3 regions of the Planifilum fulgidum genome follow, and region 2 is predicted to be linked to each of the others. Evidence: predicted binding sites of a transcription regulator. Region 2 holds the regulator's gene; each other region holds the start of a gene.

Region 1 (11,716 bases), on a different contig from region 2:
CGGCGCATCAACTTGAGGCTGATCCAAAATAACCAGCTGTCTTTCCCCTATGAGGGCGGTCCGCTGTCATGGCCGTCTGCCAGCAAACGGGTGACTTCCACTTTCGGGATGAGATCCCATCCGGTGAGAGGCGGATACCGAATGCACTCCGGCATCGATATCGGGGGGAGCTACAACACCCCGATTTACGCCGCCGCCTCCGGCGTGGTGGTGGAAAGCCGTTCGAGCGTGGGTTACGGCTGGATCATCGTCATCTATCACGGAAACAAGGACGGAACGCCCCTGTATACTTGGTATGCCCACAGCTATCCGCACCAGGTGCGCGTCCAGCCTGGGGACGAGGTGAAGCGGGGACAACATATTTCGGGAATCGGAAGCTACGGCATGTCCACGGGAAATCACCTGCATTTTGAAGTGCGGATCGGCAAAAACGGTCAAGCGGTCAATCCGATGTCGTATCTCAAAAAGTAAAAGGGGATTTTAAGGGCCGATTCCGGCCTTTTCCTTTTTTGGTTCCCTTGTGTTCCAAAGGCTGTTTTGCTAGAGTGTTGCTATAAGGACGAAACAAATCGGGTGGACGGGACCTTTTACCTTGCCGGTTCTTGTCTGCCCGGGGGGAACGTATACTGGAATTACATCGGGATCGGCGGCGTTTTCGAAGAAGTGTTTCAAAAATCGGAGGGCCTTTCGTTCCGAGGAAATAAAGCCGGAGTGATGCCCGCACCCTGTTTCCATTGAAACGCTCCGTTTTGGATGTTCCCTCATCTCCAACCGTAACAGGCGGTTTAAAGGGTGGTGTTTTCATGTATATCCGCGGTCGCACGGTGGCGCTTCTCATCGTCTTCTCCGTTTTGTGCAGCAGCTTGCTGACGGCTGCGGCGTTCGGCGCGAGCGATTCGATCGCATCGATCCTTCCCGTAAGCATTCCGGCCTCCAAACAGGGGGACGGTCTGGAGGATGGCCTGCAAAAGTTGCAGCGGGCGTACAGGATGATCAAGCAGGAATACATCCGGGACGTAGATGACCAAAAATTGATCGACGGGGCGATCAGCGGGATGGTGGAAGCCCTGGATGATCCCTATTCCGTCTACATGGATCCCGAGACGGCAAAGCAGTTTCACTCCACCCTCGAATCTTCCTTTGAGGGGATCGGGGCGGAGGTGACGATGAAGAACGGGCGGGTCACCATCGTGGCCCCCTTCAAGGGATCTCCGGCCGAAAAGGCGGGCCTTCGTCCGGAAGACCAGGTGATCAAGGTGAACGGCGTCAGCCTGGAGGGGATGAGCCTCAATGAAGCGGTGATGAAAATCCGCGGCCCCAAGGGAACGAAGGCGAAGCTGGAAGTGGTCCGGCCGGGCCATTCGGAGATACTGCACATCACGGTGATCCGCGATGAGATCCCGATTGAAACTGTCGATGCGCAGATGCTGAAGGACGGCATCGGAAAAATTGAGATCAGCCAGTTTGCGGAGGATACGGCCAAAGACTTCGCCGAAGCCCTGGAGGAGTTGGAAGGCCGGGGGATGAAGGGTCTGATCATCGATCTGCGGGGCAATCCGGGCGGTTTGTTGCCGGCGGTGTTGGAAATCGCCGAAGATCTGATTCCCGGCGAGAAGCCGATCATGTTCACCGAGGACAAACGGGGCCATCGGGTGGAGTACAAGTCGAAGCGGAAGGAGCCGAAGCCCTATCCCATCGTTGTGCTGATCGACAAGGGAAGCGCCAGCGCCTCGGAAATTCTGGCCGCCGCGCTGAAGGAGTCGGGGGGATACACCCTCGTCGGCCAAACCACCTTCGGGAAAGGGACGGTGCAGACCGCGAAAGATTTCAACGACGGCAGCAACCTGAAGCTGACCATGGCCAAATGGCTCACGCCCAAGGGGAACTGGATCGACCAGAAGGGGGGAACCAAGGGACTCAAACCCGATGTGACCGCCAAACCCCCGGCTTATGCCCGCGCCACCCCGCCGATGCCGGAAAAACCCCTGAAGCGGGACATGGCCTCCGCCGAGGTGCGGAATCTGCAACTGATCCTGGAGGGCATGGGCTATCCCCCGGGCCGAACCGACGGATATTTCAGCGAACAGACGGAACTGGCCGTCAAGGCATTCCAGAAAACCAACAAACTTCCGGTGACCGGGCAATTGGATCAAAAAACCGCGCTGAAGCTGCAGGAAGAGTTTCTGGAGTTGCTGCGCGACCCCGAGAGCGACATTCAGCTCCAGGTGGCCATCGATGTGTTGAAGAAACAAATGAAGTGATTCCGCGAACCGAAAACCCCCACACCCGGCAGGGTGTGGGGGTTCGTTTGTGGACTTTCACCGCTCCACTCCGATTCGTCGCAATTGCTCCTTCAGGGACCAGTTTTCGGGCTTGCGCGCCGGGTCGAACCAGTTGGCCCCTTCAGCCAGCCACTTTTTCCGGTAGTCCGAAAAGCTGTCCCCCTGGCTTTGGTCGTCAAATCCGAATTCAAAGCCGCAACAGCTGCAGATCTCATGGGATGGATTGCCCATCGCGTCGTAGGGAGGTTCCTCCAATCCGTCAAAGCCGCATACGGGACAGAGGTGAGCCATGGCGTCGCCTCCTCATTGCCTGCGGAAATAATCGATGCCATCCCTCGGTTTGAAAAAGGTGCGGATGATGCCGTCTTCGGTCAACACGGCGAACTCATTGGTTCTTTGATTGTAGAAGAGCCGGTCGCCGTTGGAACGCCGTTTCACCAGGATGTCGCCCCCCGGTTCGGAGGTGACCAGTTCCTGGGCCCGGCGCAAATACTCTTCCTTGGATATATTTCCAAATTCCTTCTGACGGATCACGTGTTTGACGTAATGATCGTCCAGATGTTTTTCGCTGGCGAATTGGGGTTTCTCGTCGACGGCCGGAGCGGTGCAGGCGGCAAGCAGCAGGATCAGGGCGAGAAAGGGTGCAAACCACCGAAGGTGACGGACGTTCATGAACCGACTCTCTCCCCCTTCATGATGATGACGTGTCCGGGCGAAAAAAGGCGGGGCGCCGCAGGGCGCCGGATCCCGCCCTTTCCCATCCGCGTTCAACCGAAGAGAACGACGAGGGAACCCACGATGAAGCAGTAAATATAGAATACCTTGAGATTGCCGTGCCTCATCACATTCATGAACCACTTCAGCGCAAAATAACTGGTGGCAAAGGTGGCGATGAAGGCGACGATGTAGAGCAGAAGCGTTTTTCCGTCGGTGACCGCGTGGAGGATGTCATCCCCCTCCAACACGATACCTCCCAGACTGACGGGGATGTAAAGCATGAACGAGTAGCGGAGGGCGGTTTCCTGGTTCATTCCCCGCAGCATGCCGGCCACGATCGTGGCTCCGGAACGGCTGATTCCCGGGATCAGGGCGAGAGCCTGCGCAAAGCCGACGATCAGGGCGTCGCCCAATCGCAGATCGCCGTCCATCTTCTTTCCCTTCAGGTTGCGGATCACCCACAGGGCGCATCCCGTGATAATCAGGGTGATCCCGACGACGGTCACGCCGGTCAGCCAGGATTCGATCAGATCGTTGAACAGAAGGCCGAGCACCGCCGCGGGAATCGTACCCACCACGATGTACAGGACAAACCGGGCCTCCCCTTCATCGCCGGGGTTCCGCTCCTTGAGGTAGCGGAGGGTTCGGGTGGCGAGGCGGTGCAAATCCTGCCGGTAGATCAACAGCACGGCCAAAAGGGAAGCAAAATTGACCAGCACGGCGAAGGCCAACTGCTTGTGCCCCTCGACGGAAACGCCCAGAAAGTGCTGGGCGAGCATCAGGTGTCCGCTCGAAGAGACGGGGATGGGTTCGGTGAAACCTTGCAACAATCCGAGAAACAAAAACTTGAGGATCTCCGTCCAAAACTCCACGATATCCCCTCCAACGTTTGATGGCTGTGCATGCTGTGTCCGCTGCGCATCGCAGACCGGGATCGCCAAGATATCGGAGCATAATCTCTTCCGCATCAATCCTGCGCGGCACCGGATGCCGCCGTCGGCCCCCGCCTTCATGAGATAACGGATGTCAGGGGTGGAGAGATTCGACGGCACGGTGAAAAAATGTTGTCGCGGGCCGAAAGAAACACGTTTCGATTCTCCGCGGCAAGGAAAACCTTGCGCCCCCTCATTCCCCGCCGGCCGGATTTGGATGTTACAAGCATAACACCGTTGTGGTAGAATGTTAATAACTTATATGCGCATGTGTTCATATATAAAAGAAAGGGGCGAGGAAAGTGGCGGCCCAAGAGCAGAGCGTCCTGTCCCCGGAAACGGTGGAGGAAGTCTCAAGGCTGTTCAAAGCCTTGGCCGATCCGACGCGGATCCGGATTCTTTATCTGCTGTCCCGGGGGGAATGCTCGGTGACCCGGGTGGCGGAGATGCTGGATTTGTCCCAGTCCGCCGTTTCCCACCAATTGTCCCTGCTGCGCACCCTGCGGCTCGTGAAATACCGCCGGGAGGGGCACACCTTTTATTACTCCTGCGATGATGATCATGTCATCCATATGCTGCTCCAGACCATCCGGCACGTCCAGCACGACTAGGCGTGCCGGCGGTCAGTGGCGACGGCCCTTCGCCGATGCCGTCGGTCCCTTCTCGACCGGCATCCGACACACCTTCACTTAAAGGAGGTCCATCATGCATCATCACCACCATCATCACGGACACGGCCACCTTGAGGCCCGCCACCGGCGGGAGGAGAACAAAAAGGGACTGGTCATCGCCCTGAGCATCACCGTCGGAATCATGCTTTTGGAGTTTTTCGGGGGATTGATCACCAACAGCCTGGCGCTGCTGTCGGATGCCGGACACATGCTGAGCGACGCCGGGTCCCTCGCCCTGAGCCTGGCGGCCATGTGGTTCGCCCTCAAACCCCCTTCACCCCGAAAAACATACGGCTTTTACCGTTTTGAGATACTCGCCGCCCTCTTCAACGGCGCGACGCTGTTCATCATTGCGGGATTCATCGTGTGGGAGGCCGTCGAGCGGTTTCTGGAACCGCCCCGGGTGGCCGGCGAAGCGATGGTGGCCATCGCCGCCGTCGGCCTTCTGGCCAATCTGGCCAGCGCCTGGTTCCTCGTGCACAAGGGGGACGTAGAGGGGAATGTGAATCTGCGGAGCGCATACCTCCATGTGATCGGAGATGCCCTGGGGTCGGCGGGGGCGATCATCGGAGGAATTGCGATGCTCCTGTTTTCCTGGTATTGGGCGGATCCCCTCGTCAGCGTACTGGTGGCGCTGCTGATCCTGAAAAGCGCATGGGGCATCCTCAACCAGGCCACGCACATCCTGATGGAAGGAACTCCGGCGACGATCGATCATGAAGAAGTGGGAAGGACGCTTCGATCGATTCCGGGGGTGCGGGATGTGCACGATTTGCACATTTGGACAATCACCTCCGGGCTGGATTCGCTGAGCTGCCACCTGCTGATCGAAGACGATTGCGACTGCCAGACGATCCTACAGGAGGCGATCCGCCGCATCGAGGAGAAGTTCCAGATCCGGCACACGACGATCCAGGTGGAGAAGTCCCAGCTCCAGCATCCGGAGATGGAGGTGTGAAGGAAGCCCCTGAAAAAATGGAGCCGCCTCGGGATTTCTCTCGTGCGGGGCCTTAATCAAAGAGGTTTCCGCCGATCCACCCCTCCGGGGTGGCTTTTTTCTCGTTCCGGCGGACGTCGAGGGAGAAATAAGGGGAGTGGAAGCCGGTTTCCGGCAGCGGGCTTTCTCCGCCGGGGGCAGCCGTGGATTTTTCAACTCCTTCCCGGGCGATCATCCGAAATCCGGGAAGCTTCACCAGGTCATTTCAGCGGGTCCCGGGGACGGAACGGAGTTTTTTGTTCCCGGGGAAGGGAACATGCGTTCGACTGTCGAATATATGTGCGGATCGATGTTCTTCTTCATTCAACAAAGAAGGAGTGGTTTGTCTGAAATTTACGCATGTCCGCCTGCTGGTGAAAAATTATGAGGAGTGTTTTCGGTTTTATCGCGATGTACTCGGTTTTGAAGTGGGTTGGGGAGACGAGAAGTCGATGTACGCCGATTTCAAAACGGGCGAAGGGGCCGTCATCGCCCTGTTTGCCCGCACCCACATGGCGAAAGCGATCGGCACCGACAATTTGCCCCTCGATTCCGATTCGATGGACAAGCTGTGCCTGATTTTTCGCGTCGAAAGCGTGGACGAACAATATCAATCCCTTAAGGAAAAGGGAGTGCAGTTCATTGACGAACCGCACGACCGGAAAGACTGGGGGATTCGGGTCGCCCATTTCAGAGATCCGGACGGCCATCTCATCGAAATCAACGAACCCATTCAATTTGAACCGTCATCATAGGCGGTCATCAAATCCTTTGTTCATCCACGGACAAATGTGGGTCCGGGACCCGCCCGATGGCGGGTCTTTTTGTCGGTTCCCCGGCGGTTTCCCGGCGAGCGCCGGTTCCGCTGCGCGGATCCGGTCCTTCCCCTTGGGGGGGCCTCGTCTTCAGAAATCACGAACATGCGTTCTTTTCCGATGGAAAATCTGTTAAGATGAATGCAGGGATTTTGCAAAGCGAAACGGCGGCCGAACGTCCCGACGGTCTTTCCTTGTGCGGGAATCGGCCTCCCCTGTTGAAAGGCGTTTTTTCAAGGGGATAATGAAGAGAAGAATATCCGTCAAATTATGGAACCGAAAAGCCCGTCCCGCAACTGTGATATAATGAATAAGATGATGAGTTCGAGGTGATCGGGGATGGAGCAGCGCTTTCGCCTGGTGTCCGAATTCGAACCCCGGGGAGACCAGCCCAAAGCGATTGAGGAGCTCACCCGAGGGGTGCTCAGCGGGAAGCGGTACCAGACGCTCCTGGGTGCGACCGGAACCGGGAAGACTTTCACGATCGCGCACACGATCGCCCGGGTCAACAAGCCGACCCTGGTGATCGCCCACAACAAGACGCTGGCGGCCCAACTGTGCGGAGAGCTGAAGGAGTTTTTCCCCCACAACGCGGTGGAGTATTTCGTCAGCTACTACGACTATTATCAACCGGAAGCCTATGTCCCGCAGACGGATACTTACATCGAGAAGGACGCGTCGATCAACGACGAGATCGACAAGCTGCGCCACTCGGCGACCAGTGCCCTGTTCGAGCGGCGGGATGTGATCATCGTCGCCAGCGTGTCCTGCATTTACGGCCTGGGTTCGCCGGAGGAGTACCGGGATCAGGTGCTTTCCCTCCGGGTCGGAATGGAGCGGGAGCGGAACGAGATCCTGCGCAAGCTGGTGGATATCCAGTACACCCGCAACGACATCAATTTTACTCGGGGGACCTTCCGGGTCCGCGGGGACGTTTTGGAGATCTTTCCGGTGGCCCGGAGCGAGCAGGCGGTCCGGGTGGAGTTTTTCGGCGATGAAATCGAGCGGATTCGGGAAATCGACGTGCTGACGGGGGAAATTATCGGGGATCGGGAGCATGTCGCCATCTTTCCCGCCTCCCACTATGTCACCGCCCCCGACGTGATGGCCCGCGCCCTCCGGGACATTGAAGCGGAGCTGGAGGAGCGGCTGAAGGAACTGCGCGATCAGGGCAAGCTGCTGGAGGCGCAGCGGCTGGAGCAGCGGACCCGCTACGACATGGAGATGATGCGGGAGATGGGGTTCTGTTCCGGGATCGAGAACTACTCCCGCCACCTGGTGGGCAAAAAGCCGGGGGAACCCCCCTACACCCTGCTGGATTATTTCCCCGATGACTACCTGATGATCATCGACGAGTCCCACGTGACCATCCCGCAGCTGCACGCCATGTACAACGGGGACCGCTCCCGGAAGGAAGTGCTGGTGGAGCACGGTTTCCGCCTGCCCTCGGCCCTGGACAACCGTCCCCTGCGCTTCGAGGAGTTTGAGGAACGGATCAACCAGGTTATCTTTGTTTCCGCCACTCCCGGGCCCTATGAGCTGGAGAAGGCGCCGGATGTGGTGGAGCAGATCATTCGTCCGACGGGGCTTCTGGATCCCAAGGTGCACGTCCGCCCGACCCGGGGTCAGATCGACGACCTGATCGGCGAAATCCGCAAGCGCGTCGAGCGGGACGAGCGGGTGTTGATCACCACCCTGACCAAGAAGATGGCGGAAGACCTGACCGATTACCTCAAGGAAATGGGCATCCGCGTCCGCTACCTCCATTCGGACATCAAGACCATCGAGCGGATGCAGATTCTGCGGGATCTCCGGCTGGGCGAATTTGACGTGCTCGTCGGGATCAACCTCCTCCGGGAAGGGTTGGACTTGCCGGAAGTTTCCCTGGTGGCCATCCTGGATGCGGACAAGGAAGGCTTTCTCCGGGCCGAGCGCTCCCTCATCCAGACCATCGGGCGGGCCGCCCGCAACGCCAATGGCGAGGTGATCATGTACGCGGACACGATCACCGATTCGATGCGCAAGGCCATCGACGAGACGGAGCGGCGGCGCCGGATCCAGCAGGCCTACAATGAGAAGCACGGCATCACGCCGCAGACCGTCCGCAAGGCGGTGCGCGAGGTGATCGAAGCCACCAAGGTGGCGGAGGAGAAGGCCCCCTACGGAAAAGTCCTGGATGTGCGCAGCATGGGCAAAAAGGAGCGCCGCCAGCTGATCAGCCAACTCGAAAAGGAAATGAAGGAAGCGGCGCGGAAACTGGAGTTCGAGCGGGCCGCCGAGCTCCGGGACATGATCATCGAGCTGAAGGCGGAAGGAGCTTGAACCGATGGCACGGGAAAATATCGTCATTCGCGGCGCGCGGGTGCACAATCTGAAGGGGATCGACGTCACCATTCCCCGGGACAAGTTGGTCGTTTTGACGGGGTTGTCCGGATCCGGCAAGTCGTCGCTGGCCTTCGACACCATCTACGCCGAGGGGCAGAGGCGCTATGTGGAGTCCCTCTCCGCCTACGCCCGTCAGTTCCTCGGCCAGATGGACAAACCGGATGTGGATTCGATTGAAGGGCTCTCTCCGGCCATCTCCATCGATCAGAAAACCACCTCCCGCAACCCCCGCTCCACCGTGGGGACCGTGACGGAGATTTACGACTATCTCCGGCTGCTGTTTGCGCGGATCGGTCGTCCGGTTTGCCCGGAGCACGGCATCGAGATCCGGGCGCAAACCCTGCAGCAGATGGTGGACCGCGTCATGGAGCTGCCCGAGCGGACGAAGATTCAGATCCTCGCCCCGGTGGTGAAGGGCCGCAAGGGGGAACACGTGAAACTGCTCAAGGAGATCGCCCGGGAGGGTTTTGTCCGCGTCCGGGTCGACGGGGAAATGCGGGAGCTCACCGAGGAGATCCGCCTGGAGAAGAACAAAAAGCACACCATCGAAGTGGTGGTCGACCGGATCGTGGTGAAGCCGGGCATCGAAACCCGCCTGGCGGACTCCCTGGAGACGGCGGTCAACCTGACCGGAGGCCAGGTGCTGGTCGACGTGGTGGGCGGGGAGGAGCTCCTGTTCAGCCAGAACCTGGCCTGCCCCGAGTGCGGCTACAGCCTCGACGAGCTTTCCCCGCGGATGTTTTCCTTCAACAGCCCCTACGGCGCCTGCCCCGCCTGCGACGGCTTGGGAAGCCGGATGGAGGTGGATCCCGATCTGGTGGTTCCCGACAAGGGAAAAACCCTCCGGGAGGGGGCGATCGAACCCTGGTCCGGCTCCCCCGGCAGCTACTACGAGCAATTGTTGGAGGCGGTCTGCGACCATTTCGGCATCGATCGGGACACGCCCTTCGCCCAATTGCCCGAAGAGACCCGGCAGCTGCTCCTGTACGGATCGCCGGAGCGGATCCCCTTCGAGTACGAGAGCGATTTCGGCGGCCTGCGGAAGACCGTCATCCGCTACGAGGGCGTGGTGCCCAATCTGACGCGGCGATACCGGGAGACCAGTTCCGATCATGTGCGGGAGATGATCGAATCCTACATGACGGAGAAGCCCTGTCAAACCTGCCGCGGCGCCCGGCTGCGCCGGGAAAGCCTTCACGTGTATGTGGGCGGGAAAAACATCGATTACGTTACCCGCTTGTCGGTGCGGGAGGCGCTGGCCTTTTTCGACGGGTTGAAGCTGACCGAGAAGGAGGAAGCCATCGCCCGGCAGGTGCTGAAGGAGATCAAAAACCGCCTCGGCTTCCTGGTCAACGTGGGACTGGACTACCTCACCCTTCACCGGGCGGCGGGCACCCTGTCGGGGGGCGAGGCGCAGCGCATCCGCCTGGCGACCCAGATCGGCTCCAGCCTGATGGGGGTGTTGTACATTCTGGACGAGCCGAGCATCGGGCTTCATCAGCGGGACAACAACCGGCTGATCCGCACCCTGAAGCAGATGCGGGACCTGGGAAACACCCTGATCGTGGTGGAGCACGACGAGGATACGATGCTGGCCGCCGACTACATCATCGATATCGGACCGGGGGCCGGCGCCCACGGCGGCCGGGTGGTGGCCGCGGGCACCCCCGAAGAGGTGATGGCCAACCCGGATTCCCTCACCGGCCAATATCTGAGCGGGAAAAAATTCATCCCCCTGCCGGAGGAGCGGCGCCGGCCGAACCACAAGTGGCTGGAGGTGCGCGGAGCCCGGGAAAACAACCTGAAGAACATCGACGTGCGCATTCCGCTGGGATTGTTCGTCTGCGTCACCGGCGTCTCCGGTTCGGGGAAAAGCACCCTGGTCAACGAAGTGCTCCTCAAGGCGCTGGCGCGCCGGTTGAACAAGGCGAAGACGATTCCCGGCGATCACGACGACATTGCGGGGATCGAACACCTGGACAAGGTGATCAACATCGATCAATCGCCCATCGGCCGCACCCCCCGGTCCAACCCGGCCACCTACACCGGCGTCTTCGACGATATCCGGGAGGTTTTCGCTTCCACTCCCGAAGCCAAGGTGCGCGGTTACAAGAAGGGGCGCTTCAGCTTCAACGTAAAGGGCGGCCGCTGCGAGGCCTGCCGCGGCGACGGGATCATCAAGATCGAGATGCATTTCCTCCCCGATGTTTACGTGCCCTGTGAAGTGTGCAAGGGCAAGCGGTACAACCGGGAAACCCTGGAAATCAAGTACAAGGGGAAAAACATCTCCGACATTTTGGAGATGACGGTGGAGGAGGCCCTCGACTTTTTCAAGAACATCCCCCGCATCAAGCGAAAACTGCAAACCCTGTACGACGTGGGTCTCGGGTACATCCAGCTGGGTCAACCGGCCACCACCCTGTCCGGCGGGGAGGCCCAGCGGGTGAAACTGGCCTCGGAGCTTTACAAGCGGAGCAACGGCCGCACCCTCTACATCCTGGACGAACCGACCACCGGCCTGCACATCGATGACATTGCCCGCCTGCTGGATGTGTTGCAGCAGCTGGTGGAAAACGGCGACACGGTCCTGGTGATCGAGCACAACCTGGATGTGATCAAGACCGCCGATTACATCATCGATCTCGGACCGGAGGGGGGAGACGCCGGCGGCACCATCGTCGCGGAGGGAACGCCGGAGGAAGTCGCCGGGGTGAAGGCCTCCCACACGGGGCGCTTCCTCGGCCCGATCCTGGAGCGCGACCGGAAGCGGATGGAGCGGCAAATCCGCGAATTGGAGGAGCAATTGGCCTCGTCGTCCTGACGGACGGCGGGGTTTTCTTTTGCTGTCGGCTGTCGCACCTGCCGTGAGGGCGGGCTTGTGGCATCCGCGGACCTCGGCGATTTTTCCGATTTTTCCTCCGGTCGCCCGCCGGATCTT
Region 2 (8,869 bases):
AGGGGTCGATCCGCCGAAAGGGGTGCTTGTCGCCCCGCAGGAAAATCGGCTGACGGGCCGTGGCGCCCATTGGGCCCTCCCCAAGATCGGAAAACCGGTGCTGTTGGACTTGCCTTGGGAGCATGAGCGGCATCTTTCCATCGGCACGCATCTGTTGCAGGAAACGTTGACCTTGATGAAGGTGATGGGCGTTGATCAAATCGGGTATGTGGTGGACACGCCTCAAAAGTGGCAACGATTTACGGATCAACGAATGAGGCTCCTCCACCGCGGTTTCGCCTTGGAACGGACGACTCGTCGATTTGAGGGGAGATCGAAAAAAAGCCCGTTGTTCCTTTCGTTCCCTCTGCGCCGCGCCTTTCCAAGTGATTTGCCGGAGGAAGTGCGCATCTGGCTGTTTCCAAGAAAAAGGTGGAAAACGATCCGGCCGGAAAAACGCAGAAACCAGGGAGATCGGGAAAAAGGTGGCACATCCCGCCGCCCCGCCTGAGGGATCCGACAAAAAACCACCGCCAACAGGCGGTGGTTTCTTCTACTTCGTCCACTCCTTCACCTTGTCCGGATGATTTTCCACGCCGAGATGGGAGAAGCCGCTTTTATCGAGGCGGTGATGCGGGTTAGAGCGCAAGCGGGAGGGGGCACCGAGGCAAGCCAGCTGACGTTTAAGGAATTGCGGCATTTTACGCATGATCCGCCCTGGTGACAACTCGCCTTCTCCCCAAACGAAGGATCGGATTGGTGACGTCCGCTGTCAATCCAACATACGCGACGATCGGTTACATCACAGTGACCGTGGCTAGATCGACGTTCTTCTCCATCGGGGAACGGCGATTCCCGCCCAAGCTGGAGCCGATGTCATTCGGGCGGATGCCGATCCGGCCGCCTCCCGGAGCAACAGGAGATGGTCCCGGGACGTTCGGACAATGTTTCCCGGTTTTCGCTCCGGACGAGCTCGATTTGGTCCCCTTTCTTGGTCACCTCGATCGGCTCGTCGGTCCCCTCGCTTTTCAGTGTCCAGTCCGCCCCCTTCTGTTCGCCGACGAAGCGAAGATCGGAAGGTTCCCCGAGGATGATCGAATCGATGCAACCCTTTCCGAAGGGACGCCTGATCGGACGGGGGGTGGAGATCCTGCCGATGGCGGATGCATTCATGCGGGTTTTTGCACCCATAAAAACAGTCAGCCACTTCGGCATGCGAAGTGGCTGATTTCTTGATTATCTTGCAAGGATCAAATATACTGCTTCACATCATACTGACGCAGCACGTTTTCCATTTTCATCGCCAGCCCGAGGTTTCCTTTCACTTTCAGCTTGCCGGCCATGAAGGCGGCGGTTCCGTTCAGATTGCCCAGGAGCAGATCCCGGAAGTCGTCCAGGGACATCTGCAGCGTGCAGTCGGCATTTGCCGCCTCGCCCTTCTCCACCTTCGCCTTTCCGTCGGACAGGTGGAGCTGGTAAGTGCCTCCTCCTTCGCCGCTGATTTCGTACTGGTAGACCGCTTGAATCCCCTGGGTCGGTCCGGGCTCCTTGTTCAAAACTTCTTCCACCTTTTGGAATATTTCATCCAGAGTGTAGTCTTTCAAATCTTTACCCATTTTCTTTCCCCTTTCGTCTGTTTTCATATGATGTTCGCTATAACAGTACTACAACACCGAGGGTTTTACAAGTTCAAAGATGCGGCAATCGTCACAATCCCGCGGCGATCACCTTTTTCTGGATTTGCGTCGTGCCTTCGTAGATGGACAAAATCTTGGCGTCCCGCATCCACTTCTCCACCGGATAGTCCCGCATGTAACCGTAGCCGCCGAGGATCTGAACGGCATTGGTCGTCACTTCCATCGCGACCTCCGCCGCAAAGGCCTTGGCCATGCTGCCCTCCACGGCGCAGGATTCTCCCCGGTCGGCCAATTCCGCCGCGCGCCAGGTCAAAAGGCGGGCGGCGTCGATCTTGGTCTTCATGTCGGCCAGCATGAAGGAAATCGCCTGATTTTTGAAGATGGGACGGCCGAATTGGACCCGCTGCTTTGCGTACTCCAGCGCGTATTCATAGGCCGCCCGGGCCACGCCGACCGCTCCCGCCGCCACCGCCGGACGGGAATACTCCAGCATCTTCATCGCGCCGAAAAAGGCCATGTTCTCTTCGCCGAGCAAGTTTTCATGGGGCACCCGCACATTGTCGAAGATCACGTCGCCGGTGTGGGAGGCGCGAATCCCCATTTTCCGCTCTTTTTTGCCCCCGTAAAGTCCCGGCGTGTCCCCGGGGACGATAAAGGCGGATACGCCGTGGTAGCCGGCATCGGGATCGGTCTTGGCGAACACCACGTACAGATCGGCAATGCCTCCGTTGGTGATAAAACACTTCCGCCCGTTGATCACCCATTCATCCCCGTCGCGGACCGCGCGCGTCTGAATCGCCTTCACATCGGACCCCGCCCCCGGTTCCGTCAATGCCATCGCGCCCAGGCGCGGGTTTTCCGGATCGCACAGATAAGGAATCCATTTTTTCTTCTGCTCTTCATTTCCCATGTAATAGATGGGAAGCCCCGCCAAACCGGCGGCCGAGAGGGAGGTGGCGATTCCGGCGCAGCCCCAGTAAAGCTCCTCGAGGATCAGGCAAGCGGCCATGACGCTCGTCAGCCCGCCTCCGCCGTACTCCTCGGGGGCCATATAGTTGGTCAGGCCGACCTTTGCCGCCTTCTTGAGCACTTCATACGGAAACTCTTCCTTTTCGTCGTACTCCGCCGCGACGGGCCGGATTTCCTTCTCGGCAAATCCCCGGGCCCATTTTCGCAGCTCTTCCTGTTCTTCAGACAGCTGAAAGCTCAGGCCGCTCATGGCTTTCGTCTTCAACAAGGCCCACCTCCGGATAGATACTGATACGTACTGGTACCGGACCCGGCAAAAGAAAAGGTTCCCGCACCAGCACCCTCTTTCCCCGCTTCGCAGCCAATGATGCGGGAAAAATCCGCTCCGGTCAGTACCGGAGGGTACTCGTTAATATTGTAGAACGATGTCGGGCGTTCCGTCAAGTGCAAGAAGTGAGATCATTTGAAAAAGAGAGAATCCGCCCATCGCCCCCGCCGGGGCGATGGGCGGGGAATGATCCGGCTTTTTAGCGAGGCGAGAGAGGAAACGGGAAGAAAACAGCGGAATTGCCCCGCCTTGTATCCCCCGCTTCCTGGTCCGCATGAGCATGGACAACGGTCTGGAAGCGCGCATCCCATCCAGCGATGACCGGTTGGTTGGTATTTGTTCAATGTCATTATTCGATGAAAACCGTCGATCAAGTCGAAGCCCTTCCAAGCGATTTGCCGGAGGAGGTGCGCCTCTGGCTGTTTCCAAGAAAAAGGCGGAAAACGCTCCGGCCGGAAAAACGCAGAAACCAGGGAGATCGGGAAAAGGGTGGCACATCCCGCCGCCCGCCTGAGGGATCCGGCAAAAAACCACCGCCTGTTGGCGGTGGTTTCTTCTACTTCGTCCACTCCTTCACCTTGTCCGGATGATTTTCCACCCAGTGGGCCGCGGCTTCCTCCGGCGTCTTTCCTTCCTGGATCATCAGCATCACTTCTTCCATGTCCTGAGCAGTCCAGCGGAACCGGTCCATGATCCGGTAGGCCTTCGGATTGTCCTCTTTCAATCCCTTCCGGACCAGGGTGTGAATGTTTTCCGTTTCCCCGAAGGTTTTCTTCGTGTCCTCCAGGAACTTCAATTTCATCTTGGCAAATTTCCAGTGAGGCTTCCAACCGGTGACCACGATCGGCTCCTTCGCCCGGTACGCCTTTTCGAGGGACGCGGTCATGGCCGCGCTGGAGCTGGTCACCAGTTCCATGTCCAGACCGTAATCTTCAATCGCTTTTTCCGCGAGTTGGACCACGCCGGCCCCGGCTTCGATGCCGATGATCCGGTTGTCAAACTCCTCCGCCCGGCTCTTCAGATCCTCGATGGAGTCCGCCTCCACATACTCCGGCACCACCAGACCGACCCGGGTTCCTTCCAGATTGGGGCCCAAATCAACCACCCGGTCCTTGTATTCCGCCATGTAATCCTTGTGGGTCACGGGCAGCCAAGCCGCCGTCGTGCCGTCCGCATCCCCGCTGGCCACCGCGGCGAACATCGGGCCGGCATCCACTTCCTTCAATTCCACGTGAAAGCCTTCCTCTTCCAGAACGTGTTTCAACACATAGGTGCTGGCCACTTCCGACTCCCAGTTCACATAGGTCAGGGTGACGGTTTGCTGGTTTGTCACCGAATGTTGCGCCAGGGCGGCGCCGACCATCGTAAGAACGATCAGGATCGCCAATCCCGCTTTCCATCGCCCTTTTTTCCCTTTTTCCCGGACGGGTGTCCGTTTCCTGTCCCGGGCCAAGCTTTGGGTGATCCGATCCAGGATGATGGCGATGATCACAATGGACAATCCGCCTTCAAAGCCCTTTCCGACCTCCAGGCGGGTGATCGCCTGCAGCACGACGGTGCCCAATCCGCCGGCCCCGATCATGGAAGCGATGACGACCATGGACAGGGAAAGCATGATCGTCTGGTTGATTCCGGCCATGATCGTCGACTTGGCCAGGGGAAGTTGCACCTTGAAGAGTTTCTGGGCGGGCGTCGAGCCGAAGGCTTCCGCCGCCTCAATCAAGTCGCCGGACACTTGACGGATTCCGAGGCTGGTGAGGCGAATGGTCGGGGGCATTGCAAAGATGACCGAAGCGATCACTCCCGGCACGGCCCCCAGGGCGAAGAAGAACACGGCCGGAATCAGATAGACGAAGGCGGGCATTGTCTGCATGAAGTCCAAAATCGGAGTGAGGAGGTTTTGCGCCCTCCGGCTTTTGGCGGCCACAATGCCCAGGGGAACCCCGACGACGACGGAAAGGGTGGTCGCGGTCAGCACCAGGGAGATGGTTTCGGCCGCCTCGTTCCAATAACCCAGATTGTAAATCAAAAGCAGACCGAACAGGGTGAACAGCGACACCGACAGCCGGCTCGCCAACAGCGCCAAGGCGGCGATGAGCACGGCGGTCGGCACCGGGGGCAACGCGGTGAAAAGGGACTGGAAAAAGGCGACAAGCGGCTGAATCCCGGACGAAATCCAGTCAAACAGGGCGGCAAAGTGATCCTGGAGCCATCGGACGGCTTTGTCCACCCACCGGTCCAGGGGAAGCTTAGGAAGGTTCATCCTGTTTCACCCCGTTTCCGGCCAGGGCGGCAAAGATGGCGCCTTGCACCACCACTCCGCGCAGTTTGCCCTGATCGTCGATGACCGCCGCCGGATGAGAAAACTGCTTTTCGGCCATTTTGGGCAAGAGCTCGCTCACGGGCGTATCCTTGTGCGCCATAACGACGTCTCTCACCAACACATCTTCCATGCTTCGATCGCTCTTCTCATCCAACAGGCTTCGCGCCGCCTCCGCGGTCAGGATTCCGACCAGTTTCCGGGTCCGGTCAACCACCATCAGCCCGGAAAGGCCCCTTTCCCTCATCCGTTTCAGAGCCACCCGGGGCCCTTCTTTGCCCAGGACCAACACCTCCGGCCGCTTCATGACGGAGCCGGCCGTCAGCACCTTGGTGATGTTGACGTCTTCCACAAATTTTTCCACGTATTCGTTGGCCGGATTGGTCAGGATCTCCTCCGGCGTCCCGATCTGGACGATCGATCCGTCTTTCATCAGGGCGATGCGGTCGCCGATGCGCAACGCCTCGTCCAAATCGTGGGTGATAAAAACGATCGTCTTGTTCATGGTGGACTGAAGCTCCATCATCTCATCCTGCATTTCCTTGCGGATCAAGGGATCGAGGGCGCTGAAGGCTTCATCCATCAGCAAAATGTCCGGATCGGTGGCCAGGGCCCGGGCCAGGCCCACCCGCTGTTGCATCCCGCCGGAAAGTTGGTCCGGCAACTGGTCGGCGTAATCCCTCAGACCCACCAGCTCCAGGGACTGGAGAGCTTTTTCCCTGCGTTCCCGCTTGGGCACCCCCTGCACTTCCAGGCCGTATTCCACATTTTCGCGGACGCTCTTGTGGGGAAACAGGGCAAACCGCTGAAAGACCATTCCCATCTTGGTCCTGCGCATTTGCCTAAGCTCATCGGCGCTCATCTTCGTCACGTCGTCCCCGTCGACGAGCACCGTTCCTTCCGTCGGTTCAATAAGCCGGTTCAACAGCCGGACCAGAGTGGATTTGCCGCTTCCGGACAGACCCATGATCACGAAAACTTCTCCGCTCTCCACCGAAAAGGAAGCCCGGTTGACCCCGACGGTCATCCCCGTCTCCCTGAATATTTCTTCTTTGCTTTTGCCTTGCTTCAACAGCGCCAATCCCCGCAAGGGATGGCGCCCAAAAATTTTGGTGAGGTTTCTCACTTCGATTTTCGGCAAGAAACGACCCCCTTTCTTTTAGAAAATTCAGATAATATGGGGCGGCACAAGAGGCGAACCCTCAGGAGCCCCTCTCCGAAAGCATCCCGACACTCCCGGAAAAAATAAAAAAATGCGGTTTCCAAAGGACCTGCATTTATTTTATAAAATCGGAAGGCGGCCCGTCAAAAGCGATGACACAGAGGCTGAAAGATCCTATCCAGATGAAAAATGAAAAGAAAAAATGGGAGCCGCGATCTTCAGAAATCCTCCGGTTTCGTACGTTTTCCGCATGGTAACGGCCGGCCGGCAAACAAACGCGCTCAAAGGAAACGGCGGTCACTCCCCTTTGCGGACAGGGATTTTCAGTGTCTGGCCGGGATGGATCACGGCATCCTCCAGCTGATTGATCCGTCGTATATCGCTGATCAGTTCCCGGATGTCGACGGAATCATCCGCATGCCTCCGGGCCAGACTCCACAGCGTGTCACCGGGCTCGACGCGAACATCCACCGTCGGCTCCGGACCGTCGCCGGCCGCCCGGCCTCCCCAGGCGACCGCAATCATCAACAGAAAACAAAGGATTCCGATAAGAGCCGTTCCCCTCCGCTTCATCCCTTCCCCCTCCGTCGGCGCCGGATGTTCATTTCAAATAATTACCTTTGAACCAAGCATATTACAGAACACGCGTTCTGTCAAGGCGTTCTCCGAACTCATGTTTGTGTTTTGTTTGCCTTTCATGTATACTGAAAAATGGGAGGAATTCAGCGGATATGGGTTTTCGGGGCCTAATTTGCCGCAGGGCGGTGCTGACCTGTGTCCGAGAAAGGAGATGAGCGCATGTCCAAACTGTCTCCCCGGCAACAGGCGATTCTGGATTACATAAAAAAAGAGGTGGAGGAAAAGGGTTACCCTCCCTCCGTCCGGGAAATCGGCGAAGCGGTGGGGCTCGCCTCCAGTTCGACCGTTCACGGCCATTTGTCCCGCCTGGAAAAAAAGGGATTCATCCGGCGCGATCCGACCAAGCCGAGGGCCATTGAGATTTTGGATCGCCCGACGAAGGAACGCCGCCCGGAAACCGACACGGTGATGGTTCCGCTGGTCGGGAAGGTGACTGCCGGAGAACCGATCACCGCCGTGGAAAACATTGAGGAATACATTCCCCTTCCCAAAAAAATGGTGGGCAACGGCAAGCATTTCATCCTTTCCGTACAGGGGGACAGCATGATCAATGCCGGCATCTTCGACAAGGACTACGTCATCGTCCGGCAACAGCCCACCGCGGACAACGGCGACATCGTCGTGGCCATGACCCCGGATGAAGAGGCCACCGTGAAGCGCTTTTACAAGGAAAAGGATTATGTCCGCCTTCAACCGGAAAATGACCTCATGGAGCCCATTCTGCTTCCCCAGGTGACCATCCTCGGCAAAGTGGTGGGGCTCATCCGCCGCATCCATTGAGGGCGCCGCCGATCCGCCGCATGATCCTCGCGAAATCCGCGAGGTTTTTTTAATTGTTGTTTGTTGTTTTCGACGCGTGGCGGCGCTGAAACGAAACCGCCCGTCACGTTTAGGCCCTTCCGGAAAACGCTGGACATCCGGGTGTCCGGTGCGCTATAAAATCAAATAAACATTAAAATGCAAAAGGATGAGGTGGGATGGGAAAAACTTTGGACCAAACGCGCGCCGATCAGGTCGATCACGTCAAAATCGAGGATATTCTCATTGCCAGCCAGAGGCTGAAAAAAGTCTGCGTGCACACTCCCCTTGAATATAACCGCCTCCTGTCCGAGAAATACGGTTGCGACGTCCATTTGAAGCGGGAAGACCTGCAAACCGTCCGTTCCTTCAAAATTCGGGGCGCCTATAACACCATTTGCAGCCTTCCCGAGGAAGAGCGGAAGAAGGGGGTGGTCTGTGCCAGCGCGGGAAACCACGCCCAGGGGGTGGCCTACTCCTGCCGCCACCTCGGGATTCCCGGAAAGATATTCATGCCGACCACGACACCGCGGCAAAAGATCCATCAGGTCAAACATTACGGCGGCGAATATGTGGAAGTGATCCTGACCGGCGATACCTTCGACGATTCCTTCCAGCGGGCCATGGACTATGTCAAGAAGCACCAAATGGCCTTCATCCACCCCTTTGACGATTACCGCACCATCGTCGGGCAGGGCACCATCGGGATCGAAATCCTCAATGACCTGAAACAGCCCCCGGATTATGTGTTTGTCACCGTCGGCGGCGGCGGGCTGATCGCCGGCGTCAGCTCCTATATCAAAAGCGTGTACCCGGAGACCAAGGTGATCGGGGTGGAACCCGCCGGCGCCCAAAGCATGCGGGAGTCGCTGAAACAGGGGCGCGTGGTGAAATTGGAGGAGATCGAACCCTTTGTGGACGGGGCGGCGGTCAAGCAGGTGGGCAATCTGACCTTCAGGATCTGCCGGGAAAACGTGGATGACGTGATTGCCGTGCCGGAAGGAAAAGTGTGCACCACCATCCTGAATTTGTACAAC
Region 3 (11,716 bases), on a different contig from region 2:
CATCATGATCTATCCCCCCGGCATTCCGGTTCTTCTCCCGGGAGAGCGAATCACCCAGACCAACATCAACTATATCCGGGAACACATGCGGGTGGGACTCCCGGTCCAGGGACCGGAGGACCCGGAGATCCGGATGATCCGCGTCATCGACGAATAGAACAAATAAAAAAACCCCTTTTGGGGTTCGACCCGCGTCCCCTGCGGACCGGGTTTTTTTATTCGAAAATGGCCGTTTTGTCTCCTTGAAGGATACAAGCTTCACCGCTTCTCCCGCGAAGCCTCTTCCTTGCATCCCGGGCACTTTCCGTACAAAACTCCGGTCTTTTCCGCATCCAGGTAATCGATGATCTCATCACAGCTTTGGCAGACGATCACTTCCATCGCACTTCGTCTCCTCTCCCGAGCTTTGATTGAAAGCGCTTCAATTGATATGACACTTATAGTATAATAAGTTATACCATATAGGTCAATATGGGGTCAATTGAGACCATATCTCCTGTAAAAAGCAAAAAAAGGGTGAATCGATTCACCCAGCCGCTGGCACAGTCCCCTTCCGGACACCGCGCCCGTCCGATCCGGCGGGGGAAGCGATTCACCCGGCTCCCTCATATTTCCGATTCGGATTCCATCGTAAGCGCCGGAAGATTGGTGCGGAAGAAAACGGACAGTTCCTCCGCCTCCTCGCGGGTCCGCAGATTGTACACCCGCTGGAGATACTCCAGATTTTCCGCGTCTTCCTGGGAAAGGAGCGACGACCGCCCGGTCTGCATGCAAACCACCAGGGGTTTTCCGAAAAACATCTTGGTATAGATGATCCCGAAATCGTAACGCCCGTGGTCGGACACAAAGCCCACGAAACGGACCTTCACCTTTTCGGACTCATCGTACAGGCGCTCGTAGTGGCTCATGTTCGATCCCCCTTCTGCTTGAGTTTTCTTCTCCCCGAATCACCCTCGCTTTCCTGTTTGGTTTTATCGGCTCATCCAAGGAAATACACGTCTCATTCCTTTACCCCATTTTTCGTACGTCCAAACACTCAATCATTTTGTGAAGAGTTGCATTCCTTCACCTTCGCCTCCAGCAGGGAGGCGATTTCGCGGAACAAAGCGAGATCTTCCCCGTCGATGTCGTCCTCCGGCTCCCCGATGACGACCAATTCCCCGATCAGATGATGCCCCTTGTAGAAGGGCACCAACACCTCCGTCCTCCGGCCGACCCGTTCCCGGACCAGTCTGCCTCGGGCTGCCGTCAAACTGTGCAATCCCTGTCCAAAGCGGATGACGGGAGGGTGTGAACTGTAACCGGCATAATGAAAACGGACAAACTCATGTCCCCGGGTGAGGTAGATGCCGACGTAGCGATACGCGGGGACGTGCTCATACAGGGTTTCGATCACGTAGCGGTACAATGCCTCAATGTCCCCGTCCAGCTTGTCCGCCATGACACCGATCTTCGATCGGATTTCATCCATGAGGTCCGCCTTGCGCATCGGATCCATCCCCCATCGACTCCTCCGGATGTTTTATCAGTGTACCACTTGCCGGGCGTTCAAACAACGCATTTTCCCAACATTCTTATGATTGAAACCGTCCCCTGATGGCCCCTCTTACATTCCATACCCGTCCCGATTGTAAAGGAATCCATCCAAGTGTTAAGATGAAATGGGGCTTCGGGCCCGAAACATCACGGGACTTTTCAACAAACCAGAGGTGGAAAACATGGACAACCGCGCATGGATTCGGTTGGTGGAAAATTCGACGCAGACGGAGGTCTCCCTGGAGGACGTCAAGGAGCGATTGGAGCGGTACGTGGACATGGCTTCCCGCACCGGACGCCAGCTGGGCTGGTCTTACGAGGAGGCCGCCTTTCCCTATACGATGGAGGAGCGGACGGAAAACGGAAACAGCTGGCTGATCCTCAAGGGGAAAGATCCCAAGATGTACCGCGGCCTGATCATCGGCGTCAAGCAGGAAGCCGCCGAAAAAGGAGGCCACCACACCATCCAGATCCTCCTTCCTCCCGGCGCCACCCACGGGGACAAGTCAAAGGCCAATGAATTTTGCCGCTACCTCGCCAAGGCGTTCCAGGGGGAGCTTCGCCTGTTTAACGGCCGGATTATGTATTTTTACCCCCGAAAATGACCCGAAAAACCCTTCCGCCGCTTCCCCGCCGACGGGCCGTCGCCCGTCGCTTCTTTTTTTTCAGACTGTTCGGTCACCCAAACCCGCGCCTCCACCTGCAAAATCTTCCTCTTCTCATCGGTGCCAAAAGCGGGTATCCTATAATAGGAACACTTGTTCGGAGGTGTGCGGGGCATGGCGCGAAGGCGAACCGTTCTGTTGGCGGATATGAACGCCTTTTACGCCAGTGTGGAGCAGGCCTTCAATCCTTCCTTGCGAAACCGTCCGGTCATCGTGTGCGGCGACCCTTCCCGGAGGCACGGCATCGTGCTGGCCGCTTCCTACGAAGCAAAGGCCTACGGAGTGGAAACCGGAATGCCCGTATTCGAGGCGAAGCGGCTTTGCCCCCCGGCCGAGCTGGTTCCTCCCCGCATGGCCACCTATCTTCGCGTGTCATCGCAGATCGTGGACATTCTGCACCAGTTTTCCCCGCTTGTGGAGCCGTTTTCCGTCGATGAAGCCTTTGTGGAACTCACCGGATGCGAAAAGCTGTTCGGAGACGGAATCCAGGCGGCTCGCCGCATCAAGGAACGAATCCTGCGGGAGACGGGAATTCGCTGTTCCATCGGGGTGGGCCCCAACAAACTGTTGGCCAAAATGGCCGCAGAAATGAAAAAGCCGGACGGGCTCACCGTCCTGACGGAACAAGACGTCCCCGAGCGGCTGTGGCCCCTTCCGGTCGTCCGGCTGTTCGGCGTCGGTCCGCGAATCTCCCGACACCTGCAGCGAATGGGCATCCGCACCATCGGAGATCTGGCCCAGGCGGATCCCGCCAGGCTCGAGCAGCGCTTCGGCATCATCGGCCGGGTTCTGCACTGCTCGGCCCGGGGCATCGATCCCAGTCCGGTCGATCCCCGCAGCCTGGATAAAAACCGGTCCATCGGTCATCAATTCACCCTGCCGCGGGATTACACGCGGGAGAGCGACCTTCGGACCGTCCTGCGCGAACTGGCGGAGGAAGTGGCCTCCCGGGCCCGCAAAGCCGGCTATACGGGCCGGACGGTCTCCCTCACCCTCCGGAGCTTCGATTTTGGTTCCGTCCACCGCTCCCTCACCCTTTCCGAACCCACGAACATCGGCCGGAAGATGTTTGAAGCGGCGGTGATCCTCCTCCGGCGCCACTGGGATCACCGGCCCGTCCGCCTGATCGGAATCACCTTGAGCAACCTGTCCTCCGACCGGATGATGCAAATGGACCTGTTCGGAAAGCGGGAAAGAGAGCAGCGGTTGGCGGAGGCCATCGACGCCATCCGCAACCGGTTCGGAACGACCAGCATCTTCTGGGCCCGCTCCCTCACCGGAGCCAGCGTCTTCGTCGACCGGGCCGGCAAAATCGGAGGACACCGCATCTGATCTACCGGTCCAGGACGCTTTGGAGAATGTGGCGGCGCTCCGCGGGGGTGAAGCCCTCCCAAAGCCACTCGCCGTAAATGAGCAGGTCCAGGTGGAGGTGCATCCCCGCATTGCTGCGTTTCACCCCGTCGCTGGTGCCCGAGTTCCCCACATAACCGATGACTTCTCCCTTTTTCACCCTTTTTCCGACGGTGATGTCGCCCTGAATGCTGCTCAGGTGGCAATACCGGGAGAGAACCCCCTTTTCGTGCTGGATCCATACGGACCGTCCCCGCATCTTGTCGAGGATGTATTGCGGCGTCTGTCCCTCGTTTTGAACGCCGATCGAAAGATAGCGGTTCCGCTCCGCCTCCGACATCTCCTGATAGTCGTGGTCGGCGCGGACAACCACCCCGTCCGCCACCGCAAGCACCGGCGTCCGGGAATCGATGGAAATCCCGCTGGTCCAGCTGAAATAATCCAGCCCCTCATGAACTCCGTTCCGGTAGGGGCGGGGAGCGCCGGGAAGGTGGGAATCCTTCGTGCTCACCCGGGCGCCCTGAATCGGAGTGTCCAGAAAAGACAGGTAATCGATCAAAGCGCGGGCGTCCCCCTTGGGGATTTCCCGCCGCCCGGTTTCCGCCATGGCCGGAACCGAGGCGTTTTGTTCGATGAGGGCGCGGTCTTCGCGGATTTCCACCTGCCTTCCCAACCCTTCCTCCACCACGACGGCGGGGATCCGTATCTCTCCCTTGCGGATAATGGGATATGCCTCCACGGGAAGATAAACGCCGTTACGGCTCAGCACGGGCGCTTCCCTCAACATGGTCAGTTGGACCTTGCCCTGGCGAATCGTGAGAACCCCTTCCCGGGCATCATACTCGTAATCGATTCGCAGCTTCTCCTTCAGGTCGGACAGCCGGAAGGTGACAATTCCCTCTTCCTTCCGGAAGGGAACCTCCACCTTGGCGGACAGCCTTTCCTCCTTTTCCGGCTTCTCCGGGCGGGGAGGAGGGGAAGCCGTCTGCTCTTGCGGCTTCACCGGTTCGCGATGCCACGGCAGGTGCTGATTCAAGAGATTAAACGGAACAAACAGCCACAAAAAAACAACGAGAATCGCCACCGCGACGAGTAAACTAGGTTTGCCCATGGGGATCTCCTTACCCGAGTTTTATCCCTCTCATTTTAACACAGTCCGGATGCGCCGACCAGAAATCTCCTTTCCAGAAAACGGAATGCGGAAAGGCGCGCGAAAAGAAAAAAAGCAAAAGCACCTCGCAAGCGAGGTGCTTTTTGATGGTGGGCAGTATAGGACTCGAACCTATGGCCTCTTCCGTGTCAAGGAAGCGCTCTCCCTCTGAGCTAACTGCCCAAAACGGTGGATCATGGTGGGCCCAACAGGACTCGAACCTGTGACCAATCGGTTATGAGCCGACCGCTCTACCAACTGAGCTATAGGCCCACATCCTGGCGGAGCTGACGGGATTCGAACCCGCGATCTCCTGCGTGACAGGCAGGCATGTTAGGCCTCTACACCACAGCTCCGCGGGAACGGGCTGATCGCCCGCTTCTCCCATGCATTTGGTTGCGGGGGCAGGACTTGAACCTGCGACCTTCGGGTTATGAGCCCGACGAGCTACCGACTGCTCCACCCCGCGCCGAAGACTTCAAGTGAAGGACAGCTATAAATATACACCATGTGAACGAATAATGCAAGGGGTTTTTTTAATTTTTTTTGCTTCCTTTTTCATCCTTGCGCCAGATGTAACGGACCCCGTAGCGCCCGCCCTTGGAGCGGAAAACCTCCACCTCCGCCGGACTGTCGTATCCGTAAACCCACCAGTCCTCCGTCATCCGCGCGGCCAGACATCGGGCTTGAAAGCGGGAATCGTACAATTTGGCCCAGTAAATCCAGCAGCTCATGGTCTCCACTCCTTCGGGATGAACGAAATCCGCTTTCTCCACAAAATAGTGTGTCTACCCGATGCCGGTTTCATGCCGCCCGGTCCCTTGCGCTTTAATGAAACGCATTCGCTCCGTTTTTCCCGCCCCGGCGGTCTTGGGTCCGATCAGCCAGCGCTTCTGTCCCTCAACTCCTCCGCCTCCAGCTGCTCCTCCTCATCCCTCAGCCGGTGGGCCAAGCGGCTGGAAGCCGAAGCGGCGATGCTGGCCACCAAGTCGTCCAAAAACGTGTGGACTTTCCCGTTCTTCTTGGTGTCCAACCTACCGATGACCCCGATCTTGTGTTTGTCCAGATGGCCGAAGGTGGTGACGGCAATGCTGCCGTAACCGAAAACCGAACCCAGGGCCAGGGTTTCATCGCAGCCAAACAGTCCCTCATCCCCTTCGACGAGCGATTGAAGGGGTTCGGACAATGCCTTTTTTTCCGCCAATTGATCCAATTCGATCCCGACGAGAATCGCATGCTGGATCTCCCTTTTCTCCAGGACCGCCAGCACGCTCTCGATGCAATGATCCAGCGTCAAAGTCTCGCAATAGGGAGCCTGCATCCGGTAAACGATCTCGGCAATCTCCTCGATCGTCACTCCCCGTTCTCTCAGCCGCCTCAAGGCGGCCTCCTTCACTTCCCGGCTGTGAACGCGTCTTTTTTCCATCCCATTCACTCCTTTCCCTCCATGATACCACAATTCGGATCGGATATGTTTCAATCCATCCGGATCTTTATCCCGCCGAATTGCCGAGGTATAATAAAAATGATTGCCTTTTTTCTGTCGAAGACTGCCCTGAAAGCCAGAAACGGCTGAGGGGCCCCGGCGCCTTTGTCCCCGACAATTTTTTTCGGCATAATCCTTTCACATAAAGGAGGAATCCCATGAAATACGGAATCGCCATTTTTCCGCAAAAAAAGGTGCAAGATGTGGCCAACTCGTTCCGGAAACGGTATGATCCCCGCTACACGCTGATCCAACCGCACATCACCCTGAAGGAAGCCTTTGAACTGGAAGAGGAAAAATTGCCTGAAGTCGTGGAACATCTGGAAAGGGTCGCCGCAGAAACCGCTCCTTTCACCATTCATTTCCACAAGGTCAGCACCTTCCATCCCATCACCAACGTGATTTACTTGGCGTTGACCGACAACGAACCGGTGACCAGACTCCACGAAAAAATCAATTCGGACCCCATCTACCACAAAAGCCGGTTCGACTACACCCCGCACCTTACCATCGGACAGGAGCTGTCCGACGATGAGCTGCACGACATCTACGGCAGCCTGCGGTTGAAGAAATTCGATCTGACGAGCCTCGTCGATCGCTTTCACCTGCTGTATCAACTGGAAAACGAGTCCTGGACCGTCTATCAAAGCTTCCTGCTCAGGGGAAAAACTGATCCTTCCCTCGGGGAAAGACCATGCGGGGAGGACGGGCAACATGGAGATCCGGGTCATCACGGCGAAAAAGGAAGAGGAAAAAAACGCCGCCCTCGCCCTGCGACGGGACGTATTCGTCAGGGAACAGCAGGTTCCCGAATCGCTGGAGCAGGATGAGTGGGATGAAACCGCCACCCATTTTCTAGCTTATGTTTCGGACGCCGCGGTGGGCACCGCCCGCTTTCGCCTCATCGCTCCAAAGGTGGCCAAAGTGGAAAGGGTGGCCGTCCTCCCCCGTTACCGCGGGCGAGGAATCGGCCGCGCGCTGATGGAAACGGTCGAACGCCACGCCGCCGAATCGGGGGTTTCGGAAATCGTCCTTCACTCCCAAGACCATGCGGTTCCCTTTTACGAAAAATTGGGATATCGGGTTCAGGGCGCTCCCTTTATGGATGCGGGCATCCCTCACCGGAAAATGTCCAAGCGGCTTTCGGGAAAGTCAACCTCTCCGCTTCAGGGCAAGTAAAGCTTCCACCCGGTCCCTTTCAACGGTGCGGCTTCCGAGAGGGCCGTGATAGGGAATGCCGTGGCGTTCTCCGTGAAAATCGGACCCCCCGGTAACGATCAACCGGTGTTTTTCGGCCAAGGCCTCATAACGCCGTTCCGCTTCCGGGTCATGATCCGGGTGATAAGCCTCCAGCCCCGCGAGACCGTTTCGGATGAGCGACTCAACCAGTTCGTCGTCCCCATAAATTCCCGGGTGGGCCAGAACGGGAACGCCCCCCGCCTCGGAGATCCACCGGATGGCCTCGATGGGGGAGATGCGACGCGGCGTGCAGTAGGCCGCTCCCCCTTTTCCCAGGAAGCGCTTGAAGGCTTCATCGATCGATGACACGATCCCTTTGTCGACCAGCACTTCCGCGATGTGGGGCCGACCCACGTTCGCCTCCGGCGCCTGTTCCCGCTTTTTGGCCAACACTTCCTCCATCGTGATCGGAATCCCCAGCTCCCTCAACTTGTTCACCATCATTTCATTCCGCTTTAGGCGGACTTCCCGGAGCGAGCGAAGCTTCTCGGCGAAATCCCGGCCGATTTCCCCCGGAAAATAGCCCAAAACGTGGATTTCCTTTCCTTCCGCGAGGGTGCTGATTTCCACTCCGGGAATGACATCGACCCCCCATTTCGCCCCCGCCTTCATCGCTCGCTCCACCCCGGCCACCGTGTCGTGATCCGTCACGGCGACGGCGGCCAACCCGGCTTCCCGGGCCGCGCGCACCAGCTCCTCCGGCGAATATTGCCCGTCGGAGGCCGTGGTGTGTGTGTGAAGATCGGCTCGGTTCACAGCAATCCCTCCTCTCCACTGATCATATCGTAAACCAAGGACGCATAAATTGAAATAGTCGTCTCCATATTTGCCGCAATTCGTGAAAAACGGGATTGAACCTTGTCCAGGAAGGGAAAAAGGTAGGGAAACCAATCGCCTGAAGGAGGAGCGACATGCGGTTACTGGCCAAGCGCATCACGGGTATCGTCTGTCCCCGCCGGGTGATCGATCAGACGCTGACGTCTCAAGGGTTTGTTCGCCGGAGACAGCATCCGCCCGTTTATGACATCCAGATCGAAGATGTCGCCTCCGGAACGGTTTACCGTCTGCGCATCCCCACCGATTCCCCCCATCCGGATCTTGGTTCCTCCGACGAAACCCTGCTCCGATTGGGTCCGCCTTCCATCCGCTGCAATAAGAGCATGAAGGGGCACTTGCGGAACCAGCCCATTCCCTCCTCCGTATTGACCGCCGCCAATGAAAAAATCGCCGAAATCGCCTCTTATCTGCGCACTCCGTCCTACCGCTGAACCCATTCCGTTCCAAGACAAAACCCTTTTTCCGCCTTTGCGGAAAAAGGGTTTCTTTTGTCCGCCGGTCAGTCCTCCTCTTCCCCAGAATCGCCGGACGGGGCGATCGACTGAATCGTGGAAACGACTTCTTCCGAAGAGGCGCCTTCGGAGATCTCCCTTGCATCTCCGTTGAGCAGAAACGCGTCCGGTACCTGTTCCCGTTCCTCCTCCTCCGTCGCTGAAGCCGGTTCGGCTTCCCCGGGGGACAGCTCCTCAGCGGCCGGATCGGGGCGCCCCATTCCGATCCAGAAAACCGTGCCCTCCACCCGCGATTCGATGGTTCCGTCGTGTTGTATGGCCAGGGTGAAGGATTCCGTTTTTCTTTCCCGGAGAAGCGCCCAGCAGCCGGATCGGTCGGTCATCGCCACCACCACGTAACCCTCATGGGCAAAGGGGAAATCCAGCGGCACCTCCACTTCGGTTTCCCGTTCGGACTCACTGATCGAAAAGGGCGCGTTTCCGCACTGCATCACCGGCGGGAAAAAAACCGGGAAATTCAACTTTTCCGGACCGATGGAACCGTCCGCGATCTTTTCGCCGGTCACCGCCTGGTCCGCCAGAGCTTCACCGGTGACGCACCGCGGAGAAAGATGCTCGGAAGCGATCGCTCCCTGAACAATGTGCCGGGACGAGACCGCCCCCTCCGCCAAATGGTGTTCCATCACGCTTTCCGGCGCCAGCTTCCCGGAGCTGACCGCGCCGTCCGCCAGATGATGCCTCATCACGCTCTCGGGGGCCAATTTCGCCGAGCTGACCGCCCGTTCCGCCAAGTGGTGCCTCATCACGCTTTCGGGAGCCAGCTTCCCGGAGCCGACCGCACCCTCCGCCAAGTGCTGTTCCGTCACGCTCTCCGCCGCCAGCTTCTCCGAACTGACCGCGCCGTCCGCCAAGTGCCGCTCCGTCACGCTCCCGGCAGCCAGCTTCCCTGAGCCGACCGCGCCGTCCGCCAAGTGATGCTCCGTCACGCTTTCGGCGGAAATTTTCCCGGACGTGACGGCCCCGTCCGTCAAATGGTGTTCCATCACGCTTTCCGGCGCCAACTTCCCGGAGCTGACCGCGCCGTCCACCAGGTGATGCCTCATCACACTCTCGGGGGCCAATTTCGCCGAGCTGACCGCCCGTTCCGCCAAGTGGTGCCTCATCACGCTTTCGGGAGCCAGCTTCCCGGAGCCGACCGCACCCTCCGCCAGGTGATGCTCCGTCACGCTCCCGGCGGCCAGCTTCCCGGAGCCGACCGCGCCCTCCGCCAGGTGATGCTCCGTCACGCTCCCGGCGGCCAGCTTCCCGGAGCCGACCGCACCCTCCGCCAGGTGATGCTCCATGACGCTCTCCGGCGCCAGCTTCCCGGAGCTCACCGCGCCCTCCGCCAGGTGATGCTCCATGACGCTCTCCGGCGCCAGTTTCCCGGAGCTGACCGCGCCCTCCGCCAGGTGATTCTCCATGACGCTCTCCGGTACGAGCTTTTCGGAACTCACCGCACCCTCCGCCAAGTGATGCGCTGTTACGCTTCCCCCGGCCAGTTTATCGGAGGTGACGGCCTCATCGGTCAAATGATGACTCATTACGCTGTTGAAAGCCAGCTTTTCACCGGTGACGGCCGAATCCGCCAAATGGTGCCCCGTCACGCTCCCGGGGGCCAGCTTGTCGGCGCTGACCGCGCCGTCCGCCAGATGATAATCCTTCACGCTCGCATGGGCCAGCTTTCCGGAGGTGACGGCGCCTTCTCCGAGCTTGATGGTTGTGACGCAGTAGTCGACCAACTTGTCGGTGGATACCGATTCGGGGGCGATCTTCGATGTGGTGATGGACCGATCGGTCAGCTTGGTGCCGGAAATCGCATTGTCTGCCAAATGTTCGCCCCGGACGGCCCCCTCCTTGATATGCCGACTGCCGACGGATCGCTCTTCCAGATGGTGTTCCCCGATGGCGCCGTCGTCCACATGTCGGCCCTGGATGGCTCCATCGTCGATCGCACCGGAGCTAATGGCGCGCTCGGCAATCTTCGAACGGGTAACCGAACGGTCGGCCAAATGCTTCTCTTGAACGCTTTGGGGAACGAGATGTTCGCCGGACACCGACTGCTTTTGCAGATGATCCTGTCCGACCGAATCGGCGGCGATTTTTTCGGAGGTGACCGCGCCATCATTCAGGTGTCGGCTTTCGATGACCCGGTCCGCCAAATGCTCCTTCCTGACGGCGGCGGTGGTGAGATGGAGCGATTTTACGGACTCGGGGGACAATTTCTCGGAGGTGACGGCTCCCTTCTGCAGCTTGGAGGAGGAGACCGATTCATCGGCCAGTTTGGTGTCGTCCACGCTGTTGCTGGTCAAGTGGCGCGAAAGGATGGAACCGCTTTTGATCTTTTGCGCCGTGATGGTTTCATCCTCCAGGTGTTTGCCCTGAACGTGGCCGATCGCCAAATGATGCGACTGAATGCTGCCCTCTTTCAGTTTGGTTCCATGGATCGAACGATCGGTCAGGCGATCGCCCGGTATGCTGTTTTCCTTCAGATGTTTCGCCTGGATGGTCTCCCGCCGGATGTGATCCCCACTGACCGATTCCGGTGAAAGATGATGCTCCTTGATCGATCCGGGGGCGATTTTGGCGTCGGTGACCGCTCCTTCCGCCAATTTGGAAGCGTCGACGGAAAAGTCGGCCAAATGGTCTTTTTGGATGCTCCCGTACTGAATCTTGGAACCGTCGACGGACCGATTGGCCAGCTTTTCATTGGTCACGGCGTTGTCCGCCAAGTGATCCGTGTATACGGTCAGGCGGCGATCGGAGGGCGTCGGGTCCGCCTTTCCGGGTTCGCGGGAGGAAGACTTTTGTTCCCCGGATTCCTCCGCTCCGGAAACTTTCGCTTCATCCGACGGCCTGAGCCATGCGGATGACCGTTCGATGGAATCCGTATTTCGCTTCGTTGTCGGTTTGTTCCGACGAAACAGCTCGTTTTGTTCCTCATCCGTGATCCGGTCCAACA

The links. Region 2 encodes LexA, which represses DNA repair genes until DNA is damaged. Its sites were predicted from a motif close to CGAACATATGTTCG; they were not measured.
Region 1: the regulator LexA is predicted to act here: its motif matches at 6,494-6,507, upstream of uvrB (excinuclease ABC subunit UvrB).
Region 3: the regulator LexA is predicted to act here: its motif matches at 2,288-2,301, upstream of dinB (DNA polymerase IV).

The regions. Positions count from the first base shown of each region.
Region 1 covers NZ_FOOK01000029.1:11,632-23,347, forward strand. Annotated here, with positions in the region: gene BM063_RS13800 (murein hydrolase activator EnvC family protein) at 1-471, shown strand, start outside; gene BM063_RS13805 (S41 family peptidase) at 804-2,261, shown strand; gene BM063_RS13810 (hypothetical protein) at 2,319-2,573, opposite strand; gene BM063_RS13815 (hypothetical protein) at 2,586-2,954, opposite strand; gene BM063_RS13820 (undecaprenyl-diphosphate phosphatase) at 3,050-3,871, opposite strand; gene BM063_RS13825 (ArsR/SmtB family transcription factor) at 4,234-4,542, shown strand; gene BM063_RS13830 (cation diffusion facilitator family transporter) at 4,637-5,560, shown strand; gene BM063_RS13840 (VOC family protein) at 5,917-6,333, shown strand; gene uvrB (excinuclease ABC subunit UvrB) at 6,733-8,715, shown strand; gene uvrA (excinuclease ABC subunit UvrA) at 8,720-11,599, shown strand.
Region 2 covers NZ_FOOK01000017.1:752-9,620, reverse strand. Annotated here, with positions in the region: gene BM063_RS10330 (hypothetical protein) at 856-1,152, opposite strand; gene BM063_RS10325 (SCP2 sterol-binding domain-containing protein) at 1,230-1,595, opposite strand; gene BM063_RS10320 (acyl-CoA dehydrogenase family protein) at 1,687-2,826, opposite strand; gene BM063_RS18175 (ABC transporter permease/substrate binding protein) at 3,470-5,176, opposite strand; gene BM063_RS10310 (quaternary amine ABC transporter ATP-binding protein) at 5,163-6,374, opposite strand; gene BM063_RS10300 (LysM peptidoglycan-binding domain-containing protein) at 6,693-6,968, opposite strand; gene lexA (transcriptional repressor LexA) at 7,194-7,814, shown strand; gene ilvA (threonine ammonia-lyase IlvA) at 8,024-8,869, shown strand, end outside.
Region 3 covers NZ_FOOK01000002.1:25,849-37,564, forward strand. Annotated here, with positions in the region: gene BM063_RS01075 (aminotransferase class I/II-fold pyridoxal phosphate-dependent enzyme) at 1-157, shown strand, start outside; gene BM063_RS01080 (GapA-binding peptide SR1P) at 259-381, opposite strand; gene BM063_RS01085 (DUF3055 domain-containing protein) at 606-908, opposite strand; gene BM063_RS01090 (hypothetical protein) at 1,037-1,498, opposite strand; gene BM063_RS01095 (DUF1885 family protein) at 1,719-2,141, shown strand; gene dinB (DNA polymerase IV) at 2,316-3,533, shown strand; gene BM063_RS01105 (peptidoglycan DD-metalloendopeptidase family protein) at 3,535-4,662, opposite strand; tRNA gene BM063_RS01110 (tRNA-Val) at 4,810-4,884, opposite strand; tRNA gene BM063_RS01115 (tRNA-Ile) at 4,899-4,974, opposite strand; tRNA gene BM063_RS01120 (tRNA-Asp) at 4,981-5,057, opposite strand; tRNA gene BM063_RS01125 (tRNA-Met) at 5,095-5,170, opposite strand; gene BM063_RS01130 (hypothetical protein) at 5,238-5,435, opposite strand; gene BM063_RS01135 (phosphatidylglycerophosphatase A family protein) at 5,582-6,127, opposite strand; partial or broken gene BM063_RS01140 (YjcG family protein) at 6,346-6,849, shown strand; gene BM063_RS01145 (GNAT family N-acetyltransferase) at 6,902-7,366, shown strand; gene BM063_RS01150 (PHP domain-containing protein) at 7,340-8,182, opposite strand; gene BM063_RS01155 (hypothetical protein) at 8,338-8,694, shown strand; gene BM063_RS01160 (WIAG-tail domain) at 8,763-11,716, opposite strand, start outside.